4 regions of the Pseudoalteromonas ulvae UL12 genome follow, and region 3 is predicted to be linked to each of the others. Evidence: predicted binding sites of a transcription regulator. Region 3 holds the regulator's gene; each other region holds the start of a gene.
What was found. Region 3 encodes sigma-54, which starts transcription at its own class of promoters, with help from an activator protein. Its sites were predicted from a motif close to GTTGGCACGNNNNTNGNNT; they were not measured.

Region 1 (8,145 bases), on a different contig from region 3:
AGATCGCGCTTTGTGAAGCGGCTGTTTGTGCAGGAACTGCTGCAACAGTACTAAATGATGAAATCGATAAACCTAAACCTAGGCTTGCCGCTAAAACAAATTTATTAAAAGACATGTTGTGTTTCCCGTTGTGTAACTTTGTATTAAAAATTAAGTGCGTTCCTGTCCCCTGAAAATACCCCTCAAAATCAGCGTGGAGATGGGATACATCTACTCACTGATGATGAGAGGTAATACAGGAACGCGACAAAATTATATGGAGAAGGTGTAAAAATAGCCTGTTGAAAGGATTAAAATTGCTTAATGGCAAAGTAAACTTATCTTAAATAAGTATCAGTGGTGAGTTGCGGATGAATTATTCTGTATGTGTGATGACACACGTTTATTCAGTGGAATATTGAGGGAGGACTTAACTGGTTTTGGGTGAGTTTGCCCTTAAATAAAATAATGAAGATGCAATCAATTAGCATGTACGGTGAATGAATAAAATGGTTGGGTTTTAATCATTCACTTATACGAGATTGCATCGTCAAGAAAAGTAACATAGGGATTACTTTTTATTTGTATTTTACTGCATTGGCTAATGCGAGTTTTCTTCCGTAACTGTTTAATTTTAAAATTAACTTAGCACGCTTGCTGTTGCTTTTTGTGACTTGGCTGATGCCTTGGCTTTGTGCATTTATGTTTACTGATGTCATTACTTTTCTCGTCTTGGTTTGGATAACTTGTTGACTATTTTGCACACAATTATCTTGCTTTACTAATGAGAATATTTACTTTTTAGGTATGAAAAAATCTAATGAATGTCTCTTGTCTTTTCGTGGTGAATAATTAGCGTTTTTTTATGAATAAAAGTAGGTTTTAACGCTGTAAAAGTGCATAACTAAATGTTTATGCGTCAAAAGAGGTCGCATTTGTGATGCAACTCGGTATGCTAAAAAAGTTTTATTATCGGTTAAGAAATCTAATCAAGTGCAGGCTAATCTTTATTTAATCGTTACCAACCCATTTTATCATGCCAAAAAGCGGCAATTACTTAATTGGTTATTGCATGAGTTGGCTGTGAGGAAATTGAACTATGTGTTTTACGAAACTCACGTAGATCTGGACGAGAATCAGCATTATTTTTCTGAACAGTTACCGCATTGTAGCAAAGTAGTGGTTTTAGGAGGGGATGGCACACTGCATCTTACAGTCAATGCGATGGCCGGTTTTGACTTACCTTTGGCGCTGCTACCTTGTGGCACAGGTAATGATTTTGCTCGAGGATTAGGTTGGTCTGTGGCGCAATTTAAGCAAGCCGTTTTTTCAGAGCGCGTGCAATCCATTGATCTTGGCATGATAAATCAACGGCGATTTATTAACATTGCCGGGATCGGTTTTGATGGCGCGGTGGTGGCGAGTCAAGGGCGTTATCAGCGAACGGTTTGGTCTCAGTTGCATTATTTACGTTTAGCATTAAAGCAACTTGTTGTTTATAAGGGAGCTTTTATTGCATTGCAATTTTTAGGAAGAGAGCGCAGTTATCGAAATTTCATGACGGTGTTTGCCAACGGCCAATATTTTGCAGGTGGCATGAAGATAGCTCCGTTAGCGCAGGTTTCAAGTGGCCATTTACATTGTGTGATGATCGAAGAGCTGAGCATGCTCAAAAAAGTACTCTATTTAAGCAAAGTGTATTTTGGGACTCATTTGCGGGCTCGTGCCGTTAATACCTGTGATGCAGCAGAGTTCAAAGTCGATACGTCAGGGTTAGCTATTGAAGCTGATGGCGAATTTATTGGGTATACGCCAGCTATAATCGAGGTCATTCCTAATGGTCTTAAATTACAGGCACCGTAAAAAAGGGCCGAAGCCCTTTTGGTTAGTGCGCTTTTACAACACTCACTGGGGATGAGCCGAACAGCGCCTTGAGCTTTTGAACCGGTGTCAGCACTATGGCATTGCCTAATAACACACAGCTGAAACCAAGAATCGTATTGTTAGTCCAAATAAATCCTTCAAAGTATGTACTTAACACCACTGCGACCAATGGAAATAACACAATCACATAACTGGCTTTTTCAGGCCCAATTTCTTTGAGTAATGCAAAGTAGCAGCCAAACGCAATGACAGTGCCAAATACAGACAAGTAAATAAGTGAAATCAGGTAGCTCGGGGTGGTCGATATCGACATTTGGGCACCAGTGAGGTTTATATAAATCAATAATAAAACCGCACTGTACAACATGCCCCATGCATTGCCTTGCAAAACAGGGATCTGTGCATGGGAATTGCGAACACTAATCATATTGCCAATAGAAGCGGCGAATGTGCCGGCCAGTGATAAAAGTAAACCAATCACCGCACCATTTGAAAACGTTAAATCAGCCAGATCAGCCCAAAACAGTACAATGATCCCGATTACACCCAGACACGCACCCAGATAAATACGCAGTGCAATGGGCTTACCAAAAAAGATTCGTGTATTAATGATGTTCATCAATAGCAGCAGTGAAAATGCAATAGACGTCATGGCTGAGGTCAAATAAGCCTGTGCCCAGTACAAGATTAAATAGTTTGCACCAAAGTTAAACACTGCCAGCAGGATAAAAAAACCATGTTGTTTAACAGGGTAACGCATGGGGAGTTTTTTGATTGTGCAAAAGATCCACATCAATGCCGCAGCGAGTGCAAATCGGTAGAATAATGACACTTCAACAGCAACATCACCAAGTTGGAACTCAATCGCAAACCAAGTTGAGCCCCAAATCAGCACAGTCACCAGGTAGAGCAAAGTCGTTTTCATAGCGTAATTAGTCTTTTTTAGGGGAGATGGTGGGAAGTTTAACGTTTCTGTGTATAGTTAACATATACAGATAAATGAAAATGTAACCTATACAGATTTGCGCTTATGTCGACTATTGTTAATCGTGAAAAAACAGAATTCTTATATCAGCAAGTAGCACAGCTCATTCGTGAGATGAAAGCACAAAATACTTTGCAAGCGGGGCAGAAATTGCCTTCGCTACGAAATATGGCAGCGAAATTAAATGTCAGTATTCCTACTGTTAAACAAGCTTATTTAGAGTTAGAGCAACAAGGACTGATAGAAGCAAAGTCGAAATCAGGTTATTTCTTAAAAGCGATGGATTCACAGTATGATAAACCCAAACGTCGTCGCCTTTCATCACAACCGATAGCGGTCAACAAACAATCACTCATTGAACAAGTGTATGAAGCTATACATCGTAAAGGTGTGATCCCTTTTGGTATTGCCAACCCGATTGCCGCCCGTTCGACCGATAAAGCATTAGCACGTACTATGCGCAGGGTGATGACAATGTCTGGTCATCAAGGTATCAATTATGGTGCCATGGATGGGTTTGCCCCGTTAAAAAAGCAGCTTATTTATCGATATTTAGATGTCGGTATCGGGGTCGATTTTGATGAGTTAATCATCACAAATGGCGCGCAAGAAGCATTAGCGATTGCTTTGCAATGTGTTGCAAAACCCGGTGATGTGATTGCTATTGAGTCACCGACCTATTTTGGCATCATTGAGCTGATTGAAAATTTGGGCCTTAAAGCCATTGAGATTCCAATTTGTAGCGAAAAAGGTATTTGGCTTGAAGATTTAAGTAACGCACTACAACAACACACGATCACGGCTTGTGTTTTTTCAACCGCATTGAATAATCCTGTCGGATCATTGATGCCAGAACAAAACCGCGCTGATTTAGTGGCGTTGCTTGAATCTCATGATGTGGTTCTCATTGAAGATGATGTCTACGGTGACTTGTATTTTAATGGCCCACGAGGCAAACCCGCGCAATATTACAGCAAAAAAGGATTGGTGATTTCGTGTGCTTCTTTTTCTAAAACAGCGGCCCCGAGTTATCGTATCGGTTGGTTAATCGCTGGTCGTTATGCGCAAAAAGCGTTAGGTTTAAAGCGCGCATTTAGCTGCTCTTCACCATTATTGAATCAGTGGGCGCTGTCTGAATTTTTAGCAAGCGGAGATTACGATCGGAATTTGGTCAAATTGCGGCAAATTTTACGTTCAAATAAAGAGCGGATGATCCACTTTGTATTGCAGCATTTTCCGGCAGGAACTTGCGTGAGCGATCCGCAAGGAGGATGTGTGCTGTGGGTGGAGTTCCCTGCGGGGATTGATGCAACTGCGCTGTTTCATCTTGCCTTAATGTATAATATTAGTATTACACCTGGCAGCATGTTTTCTGCGAGCAATAAGTATCAGCGCTGCGTTCGTTTAAGTTACGGTTTGCCATGGCGCGACGAGGTTGAGCGCGCGTTAATAAAACTGGGGGAGCTTGCCGCATCGCTGCAAATGAAAAAACAATCGGCCACTTAATGTGGCCGAATGCTGCTTGCTGATGACTGACAAGACTTGCTGTTGAGTACCGTTTTTTAGTGGTGGTTGGCAGCGAATAAATCATACCCTTTTAAGATAGGTAAGCTTTGTTGCAGTGTTTTTTCGGTCTGCGCGAGTTGCTCTATCGAGCCACAAAGTGCATCGGCACGCGCTTCAAGTTGATGTGCTTGCGCTTCAACTTTAAGTTCAATTTGCTCACCCATACGTGTCATGCGGTTTTCGAATTCTTCCATATTTCCGCCAGCACCTAGTAACTCAGAGCCGAGAGAGACGAGTAAGCTACCAATTGAATTCATTACGGCTTCTTCCATCGCACGCTCAATTTCTTGATCAAATTGCTCATCAAAGTGATTTTCAATATTGGTAAAGTTGCTTTGATCTATGACAAACGACCCATCTTGATAAAAGCTTTCATTAATTTTGACAGAGACTTCATCCATCAAGCGAGTCATGCTATCTGTGTTGTGTAAGCCAAATGCGGTGCCAACTTCATCAAGTGCGATACCTGCGATCTTTACCCCTTCTAAAGCAATTTCGGCGACTTGTGGCATGTTTGCCCGTAAGCCATCGGCATATTGCATCAGCATTGTTTGTTGAGCGGATGTGACATCGACTTCTTGCTGATTAATGAATAAACGACCTTGCTGGTCAATTTGCATGACTTGATGATCGTTGTTTTCAATCTCAAGTATATTGGGAGAGATTTTCAGTGTTTGTTGGATATCGATATTGCATGATTCAGACGATACGGTAAGGCCATCAACATTTGAGTGCGCCATTGCGGGTCCGACCATTAAAGCTGAGCTGAGTAAAATAATTGATTTCATCATTGCGTTTCCTGTTGTTTGTTCGTTTGGCTGCTTTGTTGACGTTATCTTTTCAATATCAATGCCAAAATAATTTTTTATTATTTTTCATGTTGTTATGTTTTTTAGCTGATATTGAGTGTTTAGATTGAGTGATGTAATTGACTACTTTTTAGTTAAAATGATGAATTTAACTATTTCGATTTGATATTTTCATCAACACGATAAAAATATTTTTCTTTGCTAAATTTTAATTTGGCGCTATTTATTCAACTTAGAAGTTAACTGTATAAATTCCTGTTTTTGGAGATAGGTGTGGGTAAAACGTATTCTTATGACGATTTTGATGACGCTTTCGATAGCGATGATGATTTTGAGCCAAGCAACAAGGCACAAAACGACAATCAAAAGCGTAAAGTAAAACGCAAAATCGATGATTACTTAGAGCAAAAGCGCTTAAGAAAGAATCTCGGTGACGATGATTTCGACAGTTATTTAAATGACTAGAATTTGATGAGAAGGGGCTTGTAAAGCCCCTTTTTCGTATGCTTAATTGAGGCTTGTTTGTGCGAGTGCTTGTTTAATATCTTGTTCTATTTTTTGTGGTGTCGTTGTGGGTGCATAGCGTTTTAACGGCTGCCCGTCTCTTGCAATTAAAAACTTCGTAAAGTTCCACTTAATCCATTTCCCGAAAGTCCCCGGTAACGCGTTTTTTAGGTAACTGAAAATAGGGTCGGTGTGTTCGCCATTTACATCCACTTTTTCCATTACAGGAAAGCTAACGCCATAATTAATCAAACAACCTTGGGCTATTTCTTCTGCGCTTCCAGGCTCCTGTTGGCGAAATTGATTGCATGGGAAGCCGAGTATTACCAGTCCTTGATCTTTATATTGCTGATACAAGGTTTCTAACCCTTCGTATTGAGGTGTCAGTCCACATTGACTGGCTGTATTGACTATCAGTACAACTTTTCCTTGATAGGCCGAAAAATCGATAGGTGCGCCTTGTAGGCTGGTGCTTTTAAATTGATAAATGTTTGTCATCTTCTTTCTTTTTATTTGATTTTAATGGTGTTTATCTAACTTGGCTAAAATGTTCAGTCAAGAATTCTATCAATAATCGAATGCGATGGGGCATTAGATCTTTACGTGGATACACTAACCAAGTCGCGTTATCGGTGACTTGATATTCATTTAGCAATGAGCAAAGCTTGCCAGCTTGCAGATAATCAGCAACTAAGTCTTGTGCAAGGTGCGCGATGCCTAAGCCAGCTAAACATGCATGCATCAAGGCATCACCATGGTTACTGCGCCAATTCCCTTGTACCTTCACTTCCTCGATTTTGTTGTCGATTTTAAACCGCCAGCGATTACCGATAGCGATGAGACAATTATGATCTTTGAGTTGCTTGGGATGAGTCGGTGCCTCATAAGAGGCTAGGTACTCAGGGCTTGCAACAAGCGTCATGGCTCGTTGCGTAAGTGGTCTGGCGATTAAGTTAGAATCTTGCATACGACCAAAGCGAATAGCAAGATCGAATCCTTCTTCAATTAAATTGACATTGCGGTTACTAAAGTCCATCTCGATGCTGACTTGTGGGTAGCGTTTTATAAACTCGGCTAATAAAGGTGCCACGGTGCGAGCCACAAACTCTCCTGCACCTGTGATACGAATATGCCCAATGGGTGATTGTTGATCCCCTTGCAATAGCGCATTGGCATCAAGCAACTCTTGGCGAATGGCCTTAAGTTTTGTGACATATTGGCGACCAGCGTCGGTGAGATGAATTGTGCGGGTGGTGCGTTTGATTAATTCAGTGCCAAGCCGTTGTTCGAGCTGGCTAATTTGTCTGCTAATGTGTGACGTTGACACATCCATATGTTTGGCTGCTAATGTGAAGCTGCCTTGTTCGACGACATGGAAAAATTCTTCAATACCTTGCCACATAACCTAATCTTTATTATTGATGAAAGTGCGATATATGTAGTGTAACGCATTTATTGTTGCAGCTGTGCAAAACTGATTCGCATAATTACGTCTTATCATTTTGTGATTGCCAGCTACAATTTGATTTTTGAAAATATCAATACCGTTAAATCCTGAGGATGGCCATGTTAAATTTTAGTTTTGTAAATAGTACGCAAATTCACTTTGGTGCCGAGCAAATTGCACAGGTAACTGATGAAATTCCGAAAGACGCGAAAGTATTAATGACTTATGGTGGTGGCAGCATTAAATCTAATGGTGTGTATGATCAGGTTGTTGCGGCATTGAAAGATCATACTTGGCAAGAGTTCTCAGGGATTGAGCCAAATCCTAGCTATCAAACCACAATGAAGGCGGTGGCGTTAATTAAAGAACATCAGCTTGATTATGTTTTAGCTGTTGGTGGTGGCTCAGTGATTGATGGTAGTAAGTTTATTGCCGCAGCTGCGTTATTTGATGGTGAGCCATGGGATATTTTAGCAAAAGGCGCCGAAATCAAAGCGGCACTGCCTTTAGGTGTTGTTTTAACGCTACCGGCAACTGGTTCAGAATCGAATACTTTTAGTGTGGTATCAAACCTAGATACAAACGATAAATTGCCTTTTGCTAGCCCATTTGTGCAGCCAAAATTTGCTGTACTCGATCCAAATGTGACTTTTTCATTGCCTCAGCGTCAACTAACTAACGGCATTGTGGATGCATTCGTTCACACTGTTGAGCAGTATTTGACTTACGATGTGAATGCGAAGGTACAAGATAGGTTTGCAGAAGGGTTGTTATTGACCTTAATTGAAGAAGGTCCAAAGGTATTCAGTGAGCCGCAAAATTATGATGTGCGCGCCAATGTGATGTGGGCAGCAACAATGGCATTAAATGGCTTAATTGGTGCGGGTGTACCACAAGATTGGTCTACACATATGTTGGGTCATGAAATTACTGCGGTATATGGACTAGATCATGCTCAGACATTAGCCATT
Region 2 (8,145 bases), on a different contig from region 3:
TTCAGAGGTGTCACTTCAACTAATTCATCGTCATCGATAAACTCAAGCGCTTGCTCAAGTGTGTAGTTCAATGGCGGCGTTAACGTTTGCGCTTCATCAGTACCTGATGCACGAACGTTAGTTAGTTGCTTACCTTTAAGGGCGTTAACTGTTAGGTCGTTATCACGGCTATGAATACCGATAACCATTCCTTCGTAAACTTCAACACCATGACCGATGAATAATTTACCACGCTCTTGCAAGTTAAATAATGCGTTTGTTAGCGCTTTACCTGTTGCATTAGCAATCATTACACCGTTCTTACGAACACCTAGCTCACCACCTTTGTGAGGACCATAGTGATCGAATGTGTGATACATAAGGCCAGAACCAGATGTAAGCGTCATGAAATCAGTTTGGAAACCGATTAAACCACGGCTAGGGATCATAAAGTCCATACGCATACGGCCTTTACCATCTGGAGACATGTCAGTTAGTTCACCTTTACGAAGACCTATTTGCTCCATGATAGAACCTTGATGCTCTTCTTGACAGTCAATGGTAACTGTTTCGTACGGTTCTTCAAGAACGCCATCTACTGTACGTAAAATTACTTCAGGACGAGAAACAGCTAGCTCGTAACCTTCACGACGCATGTTCTCAATTAAGATACCTAAGTGTAATTCACCACGACCCGATACGCGGAAGCTATCTGGGTTAGCTGTGTCTTCAACACGAAGTGCAACGTTATGTACTAATTCTTTATCTAAACGTTCACGGATATTACGTGAAGTTACGAACTTACCTTCTTTACCACAAAATGGTGAATTATTAACAGAGAACGTCATTGTTACTGTTGGCTCATCAACACTTAATGGTGGTAAAGCTTCAACATTGTTTGGACAACAAACAGTATCAGAGATTTTCAGCTCACCAATACCGGTTACTGTTACGATGTTACCCGCATAACCGCGCTCAGTTTCGATACGCTCTAAACCAAGGTAGCTCTGAACTGAACCAATTTTACCGTTACGTTTTGAACCGTCAGCACTGATGATAGTCACTTGTTGATTCACAGCAACAGAACCACGCTTGATACGACCAACACCGATTACACCTACATACGAGTTGTAATCAAGCTGAGAAATTTGCATTTGGAATGCGCCTTCAGGATCAGCATCTGGTGGAGATACTTCGTCAACGATCATCTTAAACATAGGTTCCATGTTATCTGATGGCTCGTCTAAATCTAATGTTGCCCAACCATTGATAGCTGATGCATAGATTACTTTAAAGTCTAACTGTTCGTCAGTTGCACCTAAGTTATCGAATAAATCAAAGATTTGATCCATAACCCAATCAGGACGAGCGCCAGGCTTGTCGATTTTGTTAATTACAACGATTGGCTTTAAACCCTGCGCGAATGCTTTTTGTGTCACAAAACGCGTTTGTGGCATTGGACCTTCTTGCGCGTCAACAAGTAATAATACTGAGTCAGCCATCGAAAGAACACGCTCAACTTCACCACCGAAATCGGCGTGTCCTGGAGTATCTACGATATTGATGTGGTAATCATTCCATGAAATTGCAGTATTTTTTGCAAGAATGGTAATACCACGCTCTTTTTCGATATCGTTAGAGTCCATGACGCGCTCTTCATTACCGCCGCGAGTTTCTAACGTACCTGACTGCTCTAGCAGTTTATCAACCAAGGTTGTTTTACCGTGGTCAACGTGCGCGATAATCGCGATATTTCTTAACTTTTCGATGCTCATAAACTTACTCAGTAGAATTAATCTGGCTGATCCTAAAATATCTACGCTCTTTGTTCGACATTCAAAAAGAATCGAAAAACAAGCGGCATAGCGTTTAAAAAAAATGGTCGCATATTATCCCTTAATAATGGCAGGGATGAAAGTTTATCCAACAGAATTTTTTAAACTTTATTTAAAAAAGCTTAGATTACTGCTGTTTTATTACACAATTAGTGATGGATTACATTTAGTTACGCACAGAAATGTTTTTCTATTTTTTTCATCAAGAGATAAAAATCGTACTTAGGTGAAATAAACCAATAAAAAGAACATTTTGGACTATAATTTCTGGGCATTTCAACGCACCAACAAGGTGCAATCAACGATCAAAGTGGTGCACCAAAATGAGTCAACACTGCATCTAAAAATATAAATTCCATATTTATCATGAAGTTGAAAAGTTGGCACACATTGAGCTTATAGAATGAAAAATTGCAAAAGCAAATAATATTAAACAACACACAGTTTGGAGGACGCATGTCTCATTCAGTTTTACAGTTTATCAAAGAAAATGACGTTAAGTTTATCGATTTACGCTTTACTGATACCAAAGGTAAAGAGCAGCACGTTTCTATTCCACATCACCAAATTGACGAAGATTTCTTTGAAGATGGTAAAATGTTTGATGGTTCTTCAATTGCCGGCTGGAAAGGCATTAACGAATCAGACATGGTCTTACTACCAGATGCAGAGTCTGTAAAATTAGACCCGTTCACTGAAGAAGTAACACTGATTGTTCGCTGTGATGTTGTTGAGCCATCTACATTGCAAGGTTACGAGCGCGATCCACGCTCTGTTGCAAAGCGTGCTGAAGAATACATGCGCTCTACAGGTATTGCGGACACTGTTTTATTTGGACCAGAACCTGAATTTTTCGTATTTGACGACATTAAATTCAAAACTGACATGTCTGGTTCTATGTACAAAATCGATTCTAAGCAAGCAGCTTGGAACTCAGATAAAAGCTATGAAGATGGCAACACAGGTCACCGTCCAGGCGTAAAAGGTGGTTACTTCCCAGTAGCACCTGTTGATGATTTCCAAGATTGGCGTTCAGCAACTTGTTTAGTCCTTGAAGAAATGGGTCAAGTAGTTGAAGCGCATCACCACGAAGTAGCAACAGCCGGTCAAAATGAAATCGCGACTCGCTTCAATACTATGGTTTTAAAAGCTGATGAAATCCAAGAAATGAAATATGTTATTCATAACATGGCTCATTTATACGGTAAAACAGCAACCTTCATGCCTAAGCCTGTTGTTGGCGATAACGGTTCAGGTATGCACTGTCACCAATCTTTAGCAAAAGACGGCGTAAACTTATTCGCTGGTGATAAGTATGCAGGTCTATCTGAAGAAGCATTATTCTACATTGGCGGCATCATCAAGCACGCTAAAGCAATCAATGCATTTGCAAACGCTTCTACTAACTCATACAAGCGTTTAGTGCCAGGATTTGAAGCTCCAGTTATGCTTGCATATTCTGCACGTAACCGCTCTGCATCTATCCGTATTCCTGTTGTTCCGTCTGCAAAAGCACGTCGTATCGAAGTTCGCTTCCCAGATCCAACAGCAAACCCATACTTAGCGTTCTCTGCAATGCTAATGGCTGGCCTTGACGGTATTAAAAACAAGATCCACCCTGGCGATGCAATGGATAAAGATTTATACGACTTACCAGCAGAAGAAGCGGCTGAAATCCCACAGGTTGCAAGTTCATTACAAGAAGCACTTGATTCTCTAGACGCTGACCGTGAGTTCTTAACCCAAGGTGGTGTATTCACTGACGACCTAATCGATGCGTACATTGCACTTAAGAGTAAAGAAGTCGAAAAATTAAACATGACAACTCACCCAGTTGAGTTTGAAATGTACTACAGCTGCTAAGTAAGCTAACTATTTGTTTCAATGTGTGTTCCAAAGCCTGCTTCGCAGGCTTTTTTTATAGCAAAATTAGCGCTAATCATATAAAGTTATTAACTATTCAATAACAAGCTATAAAAATAGAAGGAAAATTAGGTGGCAAAACGCTTAATACTATTTGCTGTCTGCATGACGCTACTTGCAGCTCCTTCTATAGCTGGCCAGAAAAAAATCTACGTTTGGCGTGACGCTAAAGGCGTGCTTGTTTTTTCTGATACTCCTCAAAAAGGTTCTGAAGAGTTGAATCTCAATATCAATACAGTCGATATGCAAGCCGTTGATACCAGTACTTTATACAAAGCAGAATCACAACAAGACACTCAAACTCAGTTTAGTATTTCAATCACAGAGCCTAAAGATCAAGCCACCATTCGAGACAATACAGGCTCCATTTACGTCAGCGGAAAAGTAAGTCCACGTTTTGAAAGCGGTCTCTCAATTCAATTGTACTTAGATGGCATGGCCACTCAAGCCCCAAAAAGCTCAGCTATTTTTGCACTGCGTAACGTTGATCGCGGCGAACACACGCTGCAATTAAAGTTAATTGATGCCAAAGGAAAAGAAATCGGTCAAAGTGAAATCGTGACGATTTACTTACATCGTAAAGGTCTCTAATCATTTTTTGATTACGTATTCAATCCCACGCAATCAACACTTTCACGTATAATAGCCTCATGATAATCTGTTTTTCAGCTCAAATAACTTCATGATTAATTTTCCGTTGCTAGAGCAAAGTGATAGCTGAAATACGACTCAAATAGCAACGCACTAAAATGGTGCAAAGATGCCCAAAAATAAAACTCTCAAACACGACACCTTGCTTTCTATTTGTGAAAATCTAGCCACGGCCGTTATTTTGCTTGATGAGCAGCTCATTGTTGTTTATGCAAACGACAGCGCGAGTGAGTTATTTGCATTGGGCCATAAGCGCTTTTTAGGCCAAGAGTTTGAGTCATTATTTAACTATCACAACATCGACATCAAACGCATTATTAGCCATACCTTAAATGAAGGCAGTGACTGCCACCAACACAGAGCTGACGCGGTTTTCCTTGATTCTCGCCATGCCAAAATAACCTTAAGCAGTCGCAAGATCACCATCGAATCCAACCCTTATATTATGCTCGAATGTAGAGCGCTTGATGAAGAAATTAAACACGACAAAGCCTCACATCAAATGCATCAATACATTGCTGCCCGTACGCTTATTCGCGGTTTAGCCCACGAAATAAAAAATCCTTTAGGTGGAATTCGCGGAGCGGCGCAGTTATTGCAATACGAGGTTGATCAACAAGAAAGAGATGAATGCGCAACGCTGATCATTGAGCAAGCTGACCGATTGACAGAGCTAGTCGACCGCCTGCTTGGACCAAATCAGCTACCGAATAAAACCTGGTGCAATATTCATCAAACTCTTGAGTCAGTAGTAAAACTGACAATGCTATCAAATCACAGTCAAATCAATGTGATTAAAGATTATGATCCGAGTATTCCTGATATTTTTATTGATCAAGGCAAGATTCAACAGGTTGTGCTCAATATCGTGCGAAATGCGCAGCAAGCACTCACCGAAGGCGGTGAAATCACCTTGCAAACTCGCATTCGTCACCATATGCGCATTCACAACAAAGCGATGAAGAATGCCTTAATGATTAAAGTGTCAGACAATGGCCCTGGAATCGACAAAGCAATAAGAGACACACTCTTTTACCCTATGGTCACCAACAAAGATGGTGGCTCAGGGCTCGGTTTAGCCATCGCACAAACGTTGATCGATCAACACGATGGTTATATCGAATGTGAAAGTTGGCCAGGCCATACAGAATTTAATATATATCTACCCTTTGTTAACCAACAATAACAAAGAATGCGTTTGGAGTGATAAATGAAAACAGTTTGGCTGGTTGATGATGATGCGTCGATACGGTTTGTTCTTGAAAAAGCACTGAGCCGCGCCGGTTTTCAAACCGAAAGCTTTGCCAGCGCAGAGTCTGTTTTAAGCGCCTTAGAATACAGTCAACCAACAGTACTCGTGTCGGATGTTCGTATGCCTGGCATGGATGGCATGACATTGCTTGAAGGGATCAGTACAAACAACCCAGGCTTACCTGTCATCATTATGACTGCCCATTCTGATCTCGATTCAGCCGTGCAAGCATTTCAAAAAGGTGCGTTTGAATACTTAGCCAAACCATTTGATCTTAACGAAGCCGTTAATTTAGTTGAAAGCGCCTGTCGCGCGAATCAGGGCCTGAAAAAGAAAAACAAAATACCCGAACAAAAAACCCAAGATATCATCGGCGAAGCGCCTGCGATGCAAGAAGTGTTTCGAGCAATCGGTAAACTCTCGGCGTCAAGCATGAGTGTGTTAATTAACGGAGAATCCGGCACAGGTAAAGAATTAGTCGCAGGGGCGCTTCACAACCACAGTCCACGCAAAGAAAAAGAATTTATCGCCCTCAATATGGCCGCGATCCCTAAAGAATTAGTTGAATCGGAACTATTTGGTCATGAGAAAGGCGCTTTTACCGGGGCTGACAGCGTGCGAAAAGGCCGCTTTGAACAAGCCAATGGCGGCACCTTATTTTTAGATGAAATTGGCGATATGCCATTAGATGTACAAACTCGATTGCTACGAGTGCTGGCTGATGGTGAATTTTACCGAGTGGGCGGCCATCAAAGCATTAAGGTCGATGTACGCATTATTGCCGCCACCCATCAGAATCTAGAAGAACTAGCTGCGACAGGTAAGTTTCGTGAAGACTTATTCCATCGTTTAAATGTTGTTCGTTTAAAACTTCCTGCCTTACGTGAGCGCACTGAAGACATAGAAAAACTTGCTCATTACTTTTTAACTAAAAGTGCCAAAGAGCTAAAAGTCGAAAGCAAAATTCTTGCCTCTGATGCATGCCAAAAACTCAAAGCTTTTCACTGGCCAGGTAATGTCAGGCAACTTGAAAATACCTGTCGCTGGCTCACCGTTATGGCACCGGGGCAAACTGTCACCGAAGCCGATTTACCGCCGGAGATTTTAACTAATCCGATTCAGCATGCTGCATCTGGTGATTGGCTGAGCCAATTTCAAGCTTGGTTCGATGCAGAACTCAAAAAAGGCCGCGAAAATATTTGGCCCGACGTGCAAGCAGAGCTTGAAGTTAAACTTATTAACACCGCATTACAGCACTGTAATGGTCATAAACAAGATGCCGCGATCAAAATTGGCTGGGGTCGCAATACCTTGACGAGAAAGTTAAAAGAGCGCAACCTTAACGATTAACCTATTTAGCTGTTGGTTCAGTTTCGCTTTTGTTATGAAATTAATAGAAAATATCCCGCTAATAAAACGGATGGAAATTATCAACCGTTTAGCGTTTTTTAAAGTGTTCAGTTTAGATGAGCGCCAAGTGCTGCTTGAGTCCTTTTCACAATTATATTTAGTCAAACAGCATCGTTTTGTATTTCAGCAATACGATCACGATGCAAACTTGTATTTAGTGCTCAGCGGCCAACTGACCATGTACCGACAAAACGATCAGGTTGAATTAAGTAATGTTTTGCCCGGTGAATTTATTGGTGAAGGCAGCTTTATTGCTGGGCGTAATCGCAGTATCAACGCACAAGCAAGCGAAGATACCATTTTGCTCTCACTGTCACCCATAGTGTTAACTCGCCTGCCAGCTGCGATGAAAGATAAACTCAAAGACCAAATCATTTTCGGCATGAGTCAGCGCATTGAAGCGCTCAGCAAGTTACTCGAAGCAAAACAAAGTGGTTAACGAATGCTTACAAATTCCTACAATGGGTATTTTTCAAACCCATGAAACACTGATATGCTAAGCATTGTTGATATTTAAGGATTTATTGTTATGAGCATCGCATTTAAAGCCGCTATCGTTTGCTGTTTCCTAGCCTTGAGTTTACACGCAAACAGCGCGGTATCATCACTGCTCGCGCCAACAGCGGCGCTCACTGCACTGGTCGAGCAAGGCGAACTTGGCGACCTCAATGCTAGCCAACGACAAACTATTTTTGATATTGATCGCGCCCTAAACCATGAAAACTTTTCTTTAGCCCACACTTTGAGCAAGCAATTTTTACAACAAGCACCCAATCTTGCGGCTGCGCATTTTATGTATGCTAAAACCTGTTTGGAAGAAGCAAAAGAAAGCTACCTCAGCGCCTTTAGTTTAAGCAATAAAGCGCAAACACACTTTACCCGCGCGCAAGAACTCGCACCCAACAATGGCTTTTTTATGCTCCATTTAACTGGTTACTACCATTTAACACCTTGGTTGTTCGGTGGTGGTGACGATGATGGTGATTATTGGCTGGAACAATTAAGTCAGCGCTCACCTCGTTATCATCTGTTAGCAAAATCAACCTTTCATAGCAATTCAGATGAGCTAGCAGAGCTTGTAGAGCAAGCCAAAAC
Region 3 (8,145 bases):
GCTTTCGAGTAACATTAATGCAAGCACGCTGTCTGCTTCGGCAGTTTTAGTATCTTGCTCTAAAATAATATTGGCGTCAAAACTCAGAGCTAGTTGTGCTAATGCTGTGGCAGCTCGGGCATGTAAACCCAATTTGTTTTGAATTAAAAACGTATCTTCACAGTGCATGTTATTTTTCTTGTTCGCGATGATGGACTTTGACATTTTTGTGGCTGCGACTGAAGCTATCGGCAAGAGTTTGGGCTAAATAAACTGAACGGTGCTGACCACCGGTACAGCCAATCGCAATGGTTAAATAGCTACGGTTATTTCGTTCTAGATGCGGTAACCACGTTTGTAAAAAAGTTTGGATTTGCCAAGTGAATTTTTGCACTATGCTATGGCTGGCTAAATAATCTTTTACGGGTTGATCTAAGCCTGTTAATGGTTTTAGTTCAGGCTCCCAATGCGGATTCGGCAGAAACCGGGCGTCAAATACATAATCTGCATTTTTAGGAATACCATGTTTAAAGCCAAACGATTCAAACGTAATAATAAGTTGATTGTCTTTTTTGCCTAACACACGCTCGCGTATCGACTCGGCTAATTGATGGACGCTTAAATCGGTTGTATCGATTATGACATCGGCACGGCTGACCACGACATCAAGCAGTACTTTTTCTTGTTTAATGGCAGAATCGAGCGGTTGTGCATTCATTGATAATGGATGTAGTCGTCTGGTTTCAGAGAATCGACGAATGAGTGTGTGATCGTCACTATCAAGATAAAATAATGATGAGTTGGCAAATTCAGGTAAATACTCAAGAATCTCATTAAACTCTTGCTGATCTTTAGGCAAGTTCCGTACGTCTATACTCACCGCTATCTTATCGTAACTATCAGATACACTGCGTACGAGGGAGGGAAGTAAGTTGACTGGGATATTATCGACAGCATAGTAGCCAAGATCTTCAAGTACTCTTAACGCTACAGATTTTCCTGATCCTGAGCGGCCACTGATAATAATAAGTTGCACGGTACATCTCCTTGATGATTACGCTGCATCGATTATCGCGTAGAGTTCTTCATCGCAAGTCGCATGACGTAATTGTTTGCAAAATAACTTGTCCTTTAGTTTATCAGCTATCGCAGCGAGCGTCTTTAGGTGAGCTTGACATTCGTCTTCAGGTACGAGCAGTGCCACAAAAATATCGACAGGTTTATTATCTATTGCATCAAATTCAATCGCCTCTTGGTTGACGATTAAAATAGCCAGGCTTTTATCGAGTCCAGCTAATCGGCCATGGGGTATAGCGATACCACGCCCGATGCCTGTGCTACCAAGTTTTTCACGATTCAATAACGCGCCAAGGATTTCTTGCTCAGAAAAGTCGGGGCGTTGCTGGTGAGCAACAAAGCTAATATGCTCTAAAATTCGCTTTTTGCTATGAAAAAGGACTGCGGCTTTGGTGCAGTCCTTGGAAATAAAAGAATTTAGTTTCATGATTAATGGCGTGAAAGTTTCTCTTTATGTTTAATTACTTGGCGATCTAATTTATCAATCAAGCCATCGATTGCAGCATACATATCTTGATGCTCGGACGTTGCAAATAATTCACCACCGGTGACATGGAGAGTTGCTTCTGCTTTTTGGACTAATTTCTCGATATCCAAAATAACATGAACGTTATTTATATGATCAAAGTGCCTTTCGAGCTTAGCAAATTTGTTAGTGACATAGTCTCTTAAAGGATCTGTTATTTCTACGTGACGACCAGTTAAATTTAGTTGCATAAGCATTTTCCTTCTATTTTACGTCTCAGATCAAACGTTTTCTCTGATTTGACGGGGGGATAGAGAGAGATTCACGATATTTTGCTATCGTGCGTCTCGCCACTTGTATTCCTTGCTCTGCCAATATATCTGCAATTTTACTATCACTCAAAGGTTTAGCCTGATTTTCTGCAGCGATTAGCTTTTTAATTAATGCTCGAATAGCCGTTGATGAGCATTCTCCACCATTCTCTGTACTGACATGGCTTGAAAAGAAAAATTTTAATTCATAGATACCACGTGGCGTATGCATGAATTTTTGAGTCGTGACACGTGAAATCGTAGACTCGTGCATTTCGACCATTTCAGCAACATCATTGAGTACCATAGGTTTCATCGCTTCATCGCCATGTTCAAAAAAAGCTTGTTGTTGCTGAACGATGCAGTTTGATACTTTTAAAAGAGTATCATTGCGACTTTCTAAACTCTTAATAAACCATTTAGCTTCTTGTAAATGTGAGCGAATAAACTGACTGTCTTCGCTCGATTTAACAGAACGGCTCATTGCAGCATATTGATCATTTACTCTGATTTTTGGCATGCTTTCTGAGTTTAGCTCAACCACCCAACGACCTTTTATTTTTTTTACAGACACATCAGGAATAACATATTCTGGTTGCTCGGTATTGATGCTATCTGCAGGCTTTGGATTGAGGCTATGAATCAGTGCCATGACTTCTTTTAGCTCATTTTCCTTAAGCTTGGTTTTCTTCATTAAGGTTCGATAGTCGCGAGAAGCTAAAAGTTCAATGTGTTCTTTTACAATTTCTTTAGTGTGCGACAACCAAGGGGTGCTTTTATCAAACTGATTGAGTTGAATTAACAGGCATTCTGGAAAATCCCGCGCGGCGATACCGATAGGATCAAAGACTTGAATACGTTTTAATACGGCTTCTACCTCATCTAACTCTACAGCAAGGCCATCACTGCCTTCTCCAATGCTTTCACAGATATCTTCTGTTGATAAGGTTAAGTAGCCTTGATCATTGATTGCTTCAACAATCGCTGTGGCAATGGCTTCATCTGTTGGGCTAAAAGGCGTTAAACGAAGTTGCCACATGAGGTAGTCTTGCAGTGATTCAGATGTGCTGCCTTGGTATAAAGTGTCGTTGTCGGGAGCGGGACCTGAGGATGACGTAGAGGGTCCGGCGCTGACATATTCATCCCAACCAACATCCATGGGGAGTTCGTCAGTAAGGGAGTCTTTATTTAATGCATCTGATGATTCTATTTCAACTTCAGCGGTGTGTTCATGATCGTCAGAAGAGTCTTTTTGGGAGTCGGCTGAATCGTTGTTATTGTCATTGCCATATTCTGCTTCTTCAACTTCAAGCAGAGGGTTGCTATCAAGTGCTTCTTGAATTTCTTGTTGTAAATCTAAAGTACTCAGTTGCAACAAGCGGATTGCTTGTTGTAACTGTGGGGTCATTGTAAGTTGTTGCCCAAGACGAAGTTGTAATGATTGCCTCATTTACGTCTAACAATCCTTTTGGTTATTAAAATAAATGGCACTTAGTTATGAAGTAAATTAACTATAGCTTGAATTGTTCACCTAGGTAAACATCACGTACTTTTTGGTTTTCAAGTACCTCTTTAGGAGTACCCGTTGCGATTAACTCACCGTGAGAAACAATGTAAGCTGTTTCACAAACATCTAAAGTTTCCCTTACATTATGGTCTGTAATTAACACACCAATGCCACGATTTTTTAAATGACGAATAATTTTCTTTATATCTATCACTGATATCGGATCGACACCGGCAAAGGGCTCATCGAGCAAGATAAACTTAGGGTTAGCGGCCAGCGCGCGTGCAATTTCAACACGACGGCGTTCTCCACCAGATAAAGCCATGCCTTGGCTATCTCGAATATGACAGATATTAAATTCTTCTAATAGGTTATCGAGTTGTTCTTCTCGTTGCGCTCTGTTGAGTTCTTTACGTGTTTCCAAAATAGCCATGATGTTTTGATAAACAGTTAACTTCCTGAATATAGAGGACTCTTGTGGCAAGTAACCTATGCCCATTCTTGCTCGGCTATGCATGGGAAGTAAAGTGATATCTTCTTCATCGATTGTAATCAAGCCTTTATCACTAGGAACTAAACCAACGATCATATAAAAAGTGGTGGTTTTTCCAGCACCATTGGGACCAAGTAATCCGACAATGCTGCCAGCTTTAACGCTTAGCCCTACGTTTTTGACCACTTGTCGGCCATTATAACTTTTGGCAAGTTGCTTGGCGTTGAGAGTGGTCATTTTTTATCCTTTTCAGACGGCGTTAAAATAGTGCGAACGCGTTGTGAGGAGTTTTCGTCTTTGACGGCACTAATGAGCTGCTGTTTTATGTCATAGGTGATTTTTTCTGCACTCATTTTTTGGCCGCTTTGAGTGATGGTTGCATTACCTGAGATAAGTAATATTTCAGTAGCGACATCGTAGCTGATTTCATTTGCACTTGCGGTGATCACTGTGCCATCTTCAAGTGTTTCAACGTAGGATGCTGGGTTGCCTTTAGCGACAAGCAGTTGTTTATTTTCTCCTAGCTCAGCTCTGCGGTAAGCCTCTAAAAAATCAGCTTTAATTTTTCGTTTGTCATGGGTAATTTCAACGTTTTTATCAAATATAATCACATTTCGTTTTATATCTGCTTTTTGGTTGTCTGCATCAATGATTACTTTTGAATTAGGTTGTGCGGCTTGAGTAAACAAGCTCACACCCAACAATGTAAGCATGAGTATGATTTTATTGGTCATAATAAATGGTCTGTGTATGGTTAATGAGTTCAATAACTTCGGTTTCAAAGTTAGCGATTAGTCCTTTACCTTTGATTAAGATATTCGGTCCTGTAATGGTCACTGGCCGCTCTGAATTCATGGTCGATTGATTAATATCCACTTCAAAATAGTCGGCTTGTATTGTTTGTAGCATGGCGGTTTTATCTAAATTAATTGCCTCAACATTCCCTTCCAATATGAGTATTTTACTATCGTAGAGTGTTGCTTCAGAGGCGTTGATTGTCCAGACCCCTTTTTCTGAATAAAGCGTGAAAATAGGCAGGCTAAAGTGAGTAAACCCTAACTCTTGATATTGTTCCATCTTAGTGGCTGCAACTTTATGACTAATTTTGCCATTAATATCAAACACTGTTTGCCTAAGTTCAGTGGCAATGTAATCAGGTGTGGCTACCTGTGCTTTTTTGTGTGTTTGTTTTTGTTGCGGCTGAGTAAAATATGGATACCAAAGCCACGTCATTAGGACTAAAAATAAGACACTAATGATTAGGCGAGCCGAATTCATGCGCTGGTTCCTTTTACACCTAAGCTAATGCCTTGACTAAGCATCAATAAGTCGGTGAGCTCCCTAACAGCCCCAAATCCACCAGGAAGTAAGGTGGTATAGTCAGATTGGTATTTAACGAGCGGGTGGGCATCTTGCACCGCAACAGAAAAGCCAACTTTTTCCATGACTGGTAAATCGGGACTATCATCACCAATATAGGCGATTTGGCCATCAGTAAGGTTTAACCGTGCTTTTAAATCTTCATAAGCAACAATTTTATCTTCTTGGCCTTGGTAGATGTAAGGAACTGTGAGGCTTTTCATTCTCTGCTCGACAATAGTCGATTGTCTGCCAGTAATAACAGCTACTGCAACGCCACTGTTTATCAGTGATTTAATGCCAAAACCATCTTTGGTGTTAAAGGCTTTGAGCTCTTCGCCTTGATTGCCTAGGTAAATACGGCCATCAGAGAATACGCCATCAATATCACAAATTAAGAGTTTAACGTGTGATGCTTTATTGAATACGTCTGAACTTATGGGTTGGTACAGCTGATCAAAAGTCATTAAATCACCCCAGCTTTGAGTAGGTCTTGCATATTAAATGCGCCAATAGGTCGATTGCAGTTATCAATCACTAATAGGCCATTGATGCGTTTTTGTTCAAGAATATTAAGTGCTTCTGCTGCGAGTATATCCTGATATACGGTGGTGCACCGTTTGGTCATTACGGTCGAGATTTCAGTGGTATGAATATCTATTCTTTGTTCTAAAATACGGCGTAAGTCACCATCGGTAAATAACCCAGTCAATTCACCCTGAGTATTAACGATTGCGGTCATGCCGAGCCCTTTGGCTGAAATTTCTAGTAATGCATTTCGAATAATATCATGCTCATTGACCACAGGTAGGCTATCGCCTGCATGCATAATATCTTTTACGGTCAATAATAGACGTCGGCCTAAACTGCCACCAGGGTGTGAAAGTGCAAAGTCATCAGCAGTAAACCCTCTCGCTTCAAGCAATGCAACAGCAAGGGCATCGCCCATCACTAATGTTGCAGTTGTGCTCGCTGTTGGCGCTAAACCTAAAGGGCAGGCCTCTTGTTCAACTTTGATGCAAATGTGTACGTTAGCAAGCTTGGCGAGTGAAGAGGTCGTATTGCCTGTCATGGCAATCATTGAGGCGCCTAATCGTTTGATTACTGGTACTATGCTGAGTATCTCGTTTGTCTCGCCTGAATTTGAAATCAGTAAAACCACATCTTCTTTAGTGATCATACCTAAATCACCATGGCTTGCTTCCCCAGGGTGAACAAAAAATGCAGGGCTACCTGTGCTAGCAAGGGTTGCCGCGATTTTGTTGCCAATGTGACCCGACTTGCCCATACCGACAACAATAATGCGGCCCGTGCATTTGAACATTATTTCACATGCTTGTTCAAAATCAGCGTTTAAATATTGTGCTAATTGCTCAATTGCTTGTTGTTCAATTTTGAGTACCCGCTGCGCGCAGGCGATAAATTCTGCAGCCATGATTTAGTGCCTTTACGCAACTTGAGAAAAAATGAAATATTGATAGGCGGCAAAACTTATCACAAGAATTGCGCCTTCAGCACGATTGATGCGGCGTGTGCCTCGAATGCTTAAGCTCATAGCGACCAGTGCAAACGTCGCCAGTAACATGATAATGGCATCTCTATTGGCAGCTGCTGGGTCAATTATTGAAGGATTAATGATGCCTGCAAGGGATAATACAGCCAATATATTGAAAATATTAGAGCCAATGATATTTCCTAACGCTAAATCATCTTCCCCCTTTAGTATTCCAGCAATACAAGCCGCTAGCTCAGGTAAGCTGGTGCCGATAGCAATAATGGTTAAGCCGATGACTAAATCACTTAAACCAAAGTATTTAGCAATATCGACTGCGGACTCAATTAAAAAGTGGGAGCTAATTGGGAGCATAATAATACCAACCACAAGCCAAGCAATTGCAGAAAGATTGCTCACATCTTGAGGGACATCTTCACAAGCTTCAGCGACCAGCGGATCATCAATTTCGCTTTGGCGAGTGGAAATAAAAATCAGGCCGCCAATGAAAATAACAAAAGCGATTAATAGCGCGTAGCCTTCGAGAGCGGAAAAATAATTATCAGAAAAAATATACCACGCACCAACAGACACAAGAATCAGGATTGGCATCTCACGTTTGAGGATGCCAGATGAGACACTTAAAGGTTTAAGTAGTGCGGTTAAACCAAGGACAAGTAAGATGTTGGTGATATTCGAACCCACAGCATTGCCAACTGCAGTGTCGGTCTTTCCTGCCAGTGCTGCAGAAGCAGACACCATCATTTCAGGCGCTGAAGAGCCCATAGCGACAATCGTCAAACCAACGATAAGGGTCGGGACTCCGAAATTTTTCGCTAATGCAGCAGCACCAAAAACGAAGCGATCTGCGCTCCAAACAAGGGCTGCAAACCCCAACACCAAAATGACAAAAGACAGCAACATTATTAAAACCAAATAAGAAATTTCTGATCGCGAATAGTAACAAAGACCGTACTAAATGTATAAAAAAATACTAGTATCACAGCGGTTTATTACAAATTTTTACGTTTTTATTTATCCTTTTGCATCTGAAAAAGCATAAAATAACTTACTAGTTAATGGATTTGGAGTGTGGCTTGTCAAACAACTTAGTTGAAATCAAAGAGTTATCCTTTTCTCGTGGTGAGCGTTTGATTTATAAAAATATGAGTTTCACTGTACCTAAAGGCAAAATCACAGCGATTATGGGCCCAAGCGGTATTGGTAAAACAACTATGCTTCGTTTGATTGGTGGTCAACTTAAACCCGATGCTGGAGATATCCTCTTTCAGAATCAAAGTATTCCAAAAATGTCCCGTAAAGAATTGTATCAAGCTCGTAAAAAAATGAGCATGCTCTTTCAAAGCGGGGCTTTGTTCACGGATATGTCTGTATTTGACAATATTGCCTTCCCTATTCGAGAACACACCAACTTAAGTGAAGAATTAATACGCATCATTG
Region 4 (8,145 bases), on a different contig from region 3:
CAGTATGGAATCCTCTAAAAATAGCATTTAATAAATCTGCATCTTCTGGATTATTTTCTAATTCAACTAATTGCTCGGACAATAATTCGAGAATTTCACCTGCCTCGACCAAAAAATCCTGCAATATATCTTCATCAACTTCAAAGCTCATGCAGCTGCTCTCCCATTTAGAAGCCTAAGCTCGATAATAAGTCATCAACTTCATCTTGACCTGAAACCACATCATCGCGCTCAGCAGCATCAATAATCGGCCCTTCAGCAACCTGATCAAGTTCTGTAGAACTCACTTCGGCTACAATCGTATTTTTTTCTTTTACTTCTTTTGACGCTTCAACTGGAGAACCAAAGACAGTTAACATGTAGATTAAGCTGTCTTCTACTTCTCTAACTAATTCGATAACTCTTCGAATTACTTGCCCTGTAAGATCTTGATAATCTTGAGCCATTAATACTTGAGTCATTAAGCTATGAAGCTGTTGTGTATCTTTTTGTGTGCCTTGAATAAAATCATCAAGCTCACGGCATAAGGTTTTAAACTCACCTAACTTTAAGTTTCGTGACATTAACCTATCCCATGAAGGTTTTAAGTTATTAATCTCGTCATTTAACTTATCGGCAAGAGGCAAGCTTGCTTCAATTGCATCCATTGTTTTATTTGCGGCTTGCTCTGTCATTTCCATGACATAATTTAGCCTTTGTTTTGCATCAGGTAATGACTCTTGAGTTAAAGCAGAAAGCTTGTCATCTAATTCAAAGTTTTTAAGTGAATCATGAAGCTGGCGTGTTAATTTACCAACTTCAGCAAATAACTCAGACTGTTCATCTGAGCTAATTTGTAACAACAACTCATTTGCTTGTTCTTGTTCGCCATTTTCCAAAAGCTCAACGAGCTGCTTAGCTTGATCAAGTGTTATTTGTGGTAGTGCGCTGGCCGACATGAAGCTCTCCTTCTTGTTTAACCTAGACGCTCAAACACTTTATCCAATTTAGTCTTCAGCGTTGCGGCAGTAAACGGTTTAACTATGTAGCCGTTAACACCCGCCTGAGCTGCAGCAATGATTTGTTCTTTTTTCGCCTCGGCCGTCACCATTAACACAGGTAAATGCTTAAGGTTGTCATCCGCTCGAATAGCTCTGAGCAAATCAATACCTTGCATACCTGGCATGTTCCAGTCAGTCACGACAAAATCAAATTCTTGATTTTGTAACATCGGTAGTGCGGTGCTACCATCATCTGCTTCTTGAACATTAGTAAAACCTAAGTCCCTAAGCAGATTTTTAATGATTCTTCTCATAGTTGAAAAGTCATCTACCACAAGAATTTTCATGTTTTTATCCAAAACATCCTCCGGTGAGGTTTAAACCCAAATTACAGTACTTCTAATTCAAATCCAGTCACTGACTTTTGCTTTTAGCTTTATCATTGCCTGGCCATGTATTTGGCTAACTCTTGATTCACTTACATCAAGAATTGCACCTATTTCTTTTAAATTCATTTCATCATTGTAGTAAAGAGATAAAACCAGTGCATCACGTTCAGGTAAAGTTTTAATTGCTTGTAATAAAGAAGCATTAAACCGCTCTGTCTGTGTATGAACATAGGGTGTGTCACTAGAGTTTAAATGTTCTTCGTTATGGAGCACATCTTCATCAACCCCTAGATCTTCAATCCCTAAAATCCTACCGCTATTTACATCGTTAAGAATATCATGGTATTCATTGAGCGTAATATCAAGTTTTTCAGCAACTTCTATATCTTTTACTTCTCGCCCTAATAAAGATTCTAATTCTGCGGTTGCTTGAGCAACCATTCTGGCATTTTTATGGACTGATCGAGGAACCCAGTCGCCCTTTCTAATTTCATCCAACATGGCACCACGAATACGGATACCCGCATACGTTTCAAAACTCGCGCCTTTTGAGCCATCAAAGTTTTTTGCAGCTTCAATAAGACCAATCATTCCTGATTGCACTAAATCATCCAGTTGAACGTTTGCAGGCAAACGTGCCAGTAAATGGTAAGCTATGCGTTTAACTAGCGTGACATGTCGTTCGATCATGTTCGCCATTTGATCTGCATTGCTATATCCAATAACTTTATTCACACAGGATGCCTTAGCGATTGACAAGCTTTTCTATGAAGAACTCCAAATGCCCTGAAGGTTGATTTGGAATGGGCCATTTTGCTGCTTTAGTCGCAAGTGTTTTAAATGCTATCGCAGCTGGTGACTTTGGAAAGAGATCAACTATCGTTTTTTGTTTACGGATTGATTTACGCATATTTTCATCAAATGGAACTGTAGAAACAAGCTCAAGAGAAACATCTAAAAAACGATCAGTCACTTTAGATAGTTTGGCAAATAGCTCTTGGCCTTCACGTAGACTACGGACCATATTAGCAACTATTTTGAATTTGTAGACCCCATGCTCTCTGCTAAGAATTTTTATCAAGGCATAAGCATCTGTAATTGAAGTCGGCTCATCACACACAACCACAAGTACATCTTGCGCAGCTCGTGAAAAGCTTAAAACCATATCAGAAATACCTGCTGCGGTATCAACAATTAATACATCATAGTCTGCATTCAGTTCACCAAAAGCACGGATAAGACCCGCATGTTCAGCAGGAGAAAGTTCAACCATGTTCTGAGAACCCGAAGTTGCTGGGACAATACGGATCCCATGAGGGCCTTCAACTAAAATATCTTCTAATTCACATTCACCCGATAAAACGTGCGATAAGTTACGTTCAACTCGAAGCCCTAGCATTACATCACAGTTTGCCAACCCTAAGTCAGCATCCAACACCAATACCCTTTGGCCTTGTTGTCCCATTGCAATTGCCATATTTAAAGACACATTGGTTTTACCAACGCCTCCCTTGCCGCCTGTTACTGCAATTACTTTTACAGCTTGATTATTTTGATTCATTCTTCGCAGGCCACTTGCTTGATCTAAAACTGTATTAATCATACATCCCTACTGCATGAGACTCCAAGGTTGGATGTCTTTTAAATTGCGCGTTTGCACGTTTTGCGTACAACTGCTCAGCCTTTTTGACTAATTTTTCTGCATTAGCCACTCTAATATCCTCTGGCACACGCTGACCATTAGTAAGATACCCTATTGGCAAACGATTTTGAATCGCAATACTAATAATCTCACCTAAACTTAAGCATTCATCAAGTTTTGTGAATATACAACCACTTAAGTGGACCTTTTTGAAGTGCTTAACCGTCTCTTGTAATACTTCAAGCTGTGCTGTCGCACTCAATACTAAGTAACTACGTATATCGACTCGAGCATTTTTCATCAAGGTATTTAACTGTTCAGTTAAGCGTAAATCACGTTGACTCATGCCAGCGGTGTCAATTAATACTAGTCTCTTATTTCGTAAATGATAAAGCATTTCTGCTAATTCATTCGCATCTTTTACTTGTTTAACTGGACAGCCAATGATTCTGCCATAAGTTGCCAGTTGTTCATAGGCTCCAATGCGATAAGTATCTGTTGTAATTAAAGCTATTTTATCCGCACCGAATTTTTGTGCGCCTAATGCGGCCAATTTTGCAACAGTTGTGGTTTTGCCAACACCTGTTGGGCCAACCAAAGCAAACACCCCGCCATTGCGTAAAATTTCATTATTAGACGTATAAAGCTGACTTTGCACCATTTCTAACAGAGCCTGCCAGGCTTTTTTCTCTGAGACATCGTCAGGGATAAAGCAAGCCATTTGATCGGCGAGCTCATCACCAATCCCCATCCCTTTAAGCCGATCGACCATATAAGCTTTCGTAGGATCCCGTCTTGCTAAATCTTGTGACATCAAACCTGATACTTGATGTTCGAGTAATTGGCGAATGGCAAGCATTTCATCTTTCATTGCCTTGATTTCATCATCACTTTTAGAAAGGTTCGCAGCTGGCTTAGCTACAGTTTGTTTTGTATCTCTTTCTGGCTGTGAGAAATCATCTTCAGGGCCTTTATACCAATGTTCTGCCTTAGGCTTTTGCTGTTCTTCCAACATGCTTGAAAAGTTATTTGTTTGCGGTTTTGTTGCTTGACGATTCAACAGAGCCTCTAAACTATCTGCTATTTTCGCTTCAGGCTCAGGCGCTCTACTGATAGCTTGTGGTCTAACAACTTGCTCATTTTTAACACCGTAATCAGACATTCTTTCACTGATCGGCGCTCGAACTTGCGCAGGTGCACGTTTTACAGGGGCACGTTCATGATCAACGGCCGCGACAATCTCAACACCATTAGCCATTTTCTTATTCGACATAATAACTGCATCAACACCCAACTCTTCTTTGACTTCATTGAGTGCAGTACGCATATCTTTAGCAAAAAAACGTTTAATCTTCATAAATTACCCCTTGTCCAAACTATTGCTGACCTACAGAGCTGACAATCTTTATTTGCTTTTCATCCGGTACTTCTTGATAAGACATCACCCTTAAACCTGGTAATGTATGTTTAACAAATCGCGATAAAACCGTTCTCAGCATTCCTGATGTCAACAATATGGAAGGTTCTCCTGACATTTCCTGGGTTTGATGTGCTTCACTGAGTGAATTTTGTAATCTCTCAGCAAGTCCAGGTTCAATGCCAGCTCCTTCGTCACCTGCATTTTGAAGTGACTGATGCAACATCTGTTCCAACTCAGGCGCCAATGTTATGACAGGGATTTCAGGCGTCGCCCCAACGATATCTTGAACAATCAAACGGCGTAGTGAGATACGTACTGCAGCCGTTAATACATCAGGATCTTGGCTACGAGGGCCATACTCAACTAAAGTTTGAACAATGGAGCGCATATCGCGAATTGGAACCCCTTCATTAAGCAGGTTTTGCAATACTTTTACGATAGTTGTCAGATGTAAAGTATCTGGCACTAATCCTTCCACTAAACGTGGATGACTCTTAGTCAACATATCGAGTAAATTCTGAACTTCCTCATGACCAAGCAATAATGAAGCATTGTTGTGAAGTAATTGACTGATATGCGTAGCCACGACCGTAGCTGCATCAACAACTGTGTAGCCAAGTGATTGGGCTTCGTCTTTTTTGTTAGGGCCAATCCAAACAGCCTCAAGCCCGAACGCAGGATCTTTTGTGGGCGTACCATCGATTGGACCAAATACTTGCCCAGGGTTAATAGCAAGCTCATTACCGTGCTTTAATTCACCTTCCCCGACAGCAACCCCCATAAGCGTAATACGATACGCATTAGGATCTAATTCTAAGTTGTCACGAATATGCACTGGAGGGACTAAAAATCCGAGCTCTTGAGAAAGCTTTTTACGCACCCCTTTAATTCTGCTCAGTAACTCCCCTCCTTGCGCCTGATCAACCAATGGGATTAAACGGTAACCCACTTCTAAACCTATGACATCAACTTGTGATACATCATCCCAGCTAAGCTCTTTTTGCTCTTGCGAAGGAGCAGGAGTCGCCCCACTCGCACTTGGCTGTAGCTCGCCTTTTTCAATAGCTTCTTGTTCTTTAATCGCCTTTTGTTGAGTATAAAATGCACCGTAACCAATTAATGCACCTAATGATAAAAATGCAAAATGCGGCATGCCGGGCACTAAACCCATGACAATTAAAATACCTGAGGTGATAAATAGCGGCTTTTCATTACCAAGCTGTTTCTTAACTTGATCACCCATATTTTGTGATTCATTTTGACGAGTCACAATAATTGCGGTGCCAATAGATAAGAGTAAAGAAGGAATTTGAGCAACCAGACCGTCACCGATGGTTAACAGCGTATAGACTTCCATCGCAAGACTAAAGGGTAAATCGTGCTGGATCATGCCAATAAATAACCCACCCGTAATATTGATTACGAGAATGACAATCCCCGCAATAGCATCACCTTTTACAAATTTACTCGCACCATCCATCGAACCATAAAAATCAGCTTCCCTCGTGACTTCATTTCGACGCTCTCGTGCTTGCTCTGCCGTAATAAAACCGGCATTTAAATCAGCATCTATCGCCATTTGCTTACCTGGCATCGCATCAAGAGTAAATCGAGCGGTTACTTCGGAAATTCGCCCTGCACCTTTTGTAATTACGACAAAATTGATAATGATCAAAATGAGAAACACTACAAAACCAACAACATAGTTGCCACCCATCACCACAGAACCAAATGCTTCAATCACTTGACCTGCAGCATCACCGCCGTTGTGTCCTTCAAGTAAAACAACACGCGTACTGGCTACATTCAGGGCTAAACGCAGAATCGTAGCGATTAATAAGATCGCAGGAAATGCACCAAAATCGAGAGGTTTCATGGTGTAAACAGTGACAAGTAAAACAACAAGTGCCAAAGCTATATTAAAAGAAAATAACGCATCGAGTAGCATAGGAGGCATAGGCAATACCACCATTGCCAAAGCCGCGAGTACTAAAATAGGCGTCCCAACCCCTTTTAGATACTCCATTTTATCTTTATTGATTTGTGTTAATACAGCCTGAAGATTCATACACAACTAATTTCAAAAAATTGACACTAGGTGGGTAAAAGCAAAATACATTCCAGTTATCAACTTTAAAAAAACAATAAATTTAGCGCTTTAAAATCAGTTGATTAATACTTTAATTCATCAGGAATTGGCAGTTTTGTTGATGGCTTACTTGGGCGTTTTCCGCGGCCATTATTGAATTGTTTCAGCTGATACACATAAGCTAAAATTTGCGCGACTGCGATAAATAACTGATCTGGGATTTGCTGTCCGACCTCTGTAGTGTGAAACAAAGAGCGGGCCAACATTGGGGACTCAAGAACCGGCACATCATGTGCTTTTCCTATTTTTCGGATCTGTAATGCGATTTCATCGATGCCTTTAGCCAACACAATCGGAGCCCCTGCTTTTTCTGTGTCGTACTTGAGTGCGACTGAGTAGTGAGTCGGGTTGGTGACAATCACATCGGCATCCGGCACATCTTGCATCATGCGTCGTTGCGACATTTCTCGTTGAGTACGCCTAATACGAGCTTTTATTTGCGGATCACCTTCCGAATTTTTATATTCGTCTTTAACTTCTTGCAGAGTCATTTTGAGCTGTTTATTGTGATTCCATTTTTGAAAGGGCGCATCCACTAAAGCAACAACTACTAACGTGCAAGATAACGCTAAAAACATCCACCCGAGGATTTTTAATGAATGCTCAATATTCCCGGGCATGGTTTCTAAACTCAGGTGTAAGATTTCATAAAAATACATTTTTATTAATAACACAGCAGTAAATGCGACTAATAAAAACTTGAGCAACCCTTTAACAAGCTCAATCACAGCTTGCGGGCCAAACATTCTCTTAAAACCTTGATAAGGTGATAGTTTATTTGCTTTTGGAGCCGCGGCTGACCAACTAAAATTAAATCCACCCAAGAAGGTATTACCAATAAATGCAGCGACTAAAATCACCAAAACAAACATGGTCATTCCAAACCAAAGCTCTTTACCAATATCTCCCCAAACGGCAAACATCTTAGTGGTATCAAACGCTTCGTTACGATTTAAGTTGAGCAACCTGGCCATCACACGATGCAAGCCAGCTCCGATCGTCGGCCCATAAATAAGCAACGACACTGCAGACATTATTAAAACCACCGCGGTGCCTGTTTCTTTAGAACGAGCTATCTGGCCTTTTTTTCGGGCATCACTGAGCTTTTTATCCGTGGGTTCTTCGGTTTTTTCTTGATCTGAGCCTTCAGCCATTTTTCAACCTTAGCTTTTAAGGGCCACAGCCCGACACTTTACACATTAATTCAAGCATACGTTGCCACTGGAATTCAAACTGGACAACAAAATTCCCCATCGTCGCCCAAATAATAACAAGCCCCATCATCAGCGTAAAAGGGAAACCAATAGAGAAGATATTTAACTGAGGTGCCGCTCGGGTCATCACACCAAATGAAATACTAGTAATCAACATCGCGGTTAAAGGTGCTAAAGAAAGTACTAACGCAGTCGCAAATAACCACCCGCCCCATAAGGCAACTTCACGAAAGTTTTCAGGATCCCACCAGGTGCCATCTATCGGTAGCGCGGTGAAACTGTGTATTAACATTTGGATCATGATTAAATGACCGTCATATACCCAGAACAACAAAGACGCTAAAATTAAAT

Region 1: PULV_RS14630 (YggN family protein) is a predicted target of sigma-54. The motif match lies at 5,253-5,271, and genes of this name have one in related genera.
Region 2: glnA (glutamate--ammonia ligase) is a predicted target of sigma-54. The motif match lies at 2,194-2,212, and genes of this name have one in related genera.
Region 4: flhA (flagellar biosynthesis protein FlhA) is a predicted target of sigma-54. The motif match lies at 6,538-6,556, and genes of this name have one in related genera.

What each region holds. Positions count from the first base shown of each region.
Region 1 is NZ_AQHJ01000030.1:232,137-240,281, forward strand. It holds gene PULV_RS14605 (carbonic anhydrase family protein) at 1-115, opposite strand, end outside; gene PULV_RS14610 (hypothetical protein) at 558-743, opposite strand; gene PULV_RS14615 (diacylglycerol/lipid kinase family protein) at 973-1,842, shown strand; gene PULV_RS14620 (DMT family transporter) at 1,865-2,788, opposite strand; gene PULV_RS14625 (aminotransferase-like domain-containing protein) at 2,894-4,354, shown strand; gene PULV_RS14630 (YggN family protein) at 4,411-5,205, opposite strand; gene PULV_RS14635 (PA3496 family putative envelope integrity protein) at 5,497-5,688, shown strand; gene PULV_RS14640 (glutathione peroxidase) at 5,731-6,225, opposite strand; gene PULV_RS14645 (LysR family transcriptional regulator) at 6,257-7,129, opposite strand; gene PULV_RS14650 (iron-containing alcohol dehydrogenase) at 7,294-8,145, shown strand, end outside.
Region 2 is NZ_AQHJ01000029.1:77,196-85,340, reverse strand. It holds gene typA (translational GTPase TypA) at 1-1,754, opposite strand, end outside; gene glnA (glutamate--ammonia ligase) at 2,271-3,677, shown strand; gene PULV_RS12805 (DUF4124 domain-containing protein) at 3,810-4,328, shown strand; gene glnL (nitrogen regulation protein NR(II)) at 4,498-5,574, shown strand; gene glnG (nitrogen regulation protein NR(I)) at 5,599-6,990, shown strand; gene PULV_RS12790 (Crp/Fnr family transcriptional regulator) at 7,025-7,489, shown strand; gene PULV_RS12785 (tetratricopeptide repeat protein) at 7,580-8,145, shown strand, end outside.
Region 3 is NZ_AQHJ01000033.1:113,320-121,464, forward strand. It holds gene PULV_RS15945 (HPr family phosphocarrier protein) at 1-168, opposite strand, end outside; gene rapZ (RNase adapter RapZ) at 170-1,015, opposite strand; gene ptsN (PTS IIA-like nitrogen regulatory protein PtsN) at 1,034-1,483, opposite strand; gene hpf (ribosome hibernation promoting factor) at 1,486-1,773, opposite strand; gene PULV_RS15965 (RNA polymerase factor sigma-54) at 1,799-3,283, opposite strand; gene lptB (LPS export ABC transporter ATP-binding protein) at 3,345-4,070, opposite strand; gene lptA (lipopolysaccharide transport periplasmic protein LptA) at 4,067-4,567, opposite strand; gene lptC (LPS export ABC transporter periplasmic protein LptC) at 4,557-5,111, opposite strand; gene kdsC (3-deoxy-manno-octulosonate-8-phosphatase KdsC) at 5,108-5,659, opposite strand; gene PULV_RS15990 (KpsF/GutQ family sugar-phosphate isomerase) at 5,659-6,630, opposite strand; gene PULV_RS15995 (calcium/sodium antiporter) at 6,640-7,608, opposite strand; gene mlaF (phospholipid ABC transporter ATP-binding protein MlaF) at 7,782-8,145, shown strand, end outside.
Region 4 is NZ_AQHJ01000027.1:344,257-352,401, forward strand. It holds gene PULV_RS09645 (chemotaxis protein CheA) at 1-151, opposite strand, end outside; gene PULV_RS09650 (protein phosphatase CheZ) at 168-938, opposite strand; gene cheY (chemotaxis response regulator CheY) at 956-1,339, opposite strand; gene PULV_RS09660 (RNA polymerase sigma factor FliA) at 1,385-2,068, opposite strand; gene PULV_RS09665 (MinD/ParA family ATP-binding protein) at 2,115-2,972, opposite strand; gene flhF (flagellar biosynthesis protein FlhF) at 2,965-4,368, opposite strand; gene flhA (flagellar biosynthesis protein FlhA) at 4,388-6,499, opposite strand; gene flhB (flagellar biosynthesis protein FlhB) at 6,604-7,734, opposite strand; gene fliR (flagellar biosynthetic protein FliR) at 7,751-8,145, opposite strand, start outside.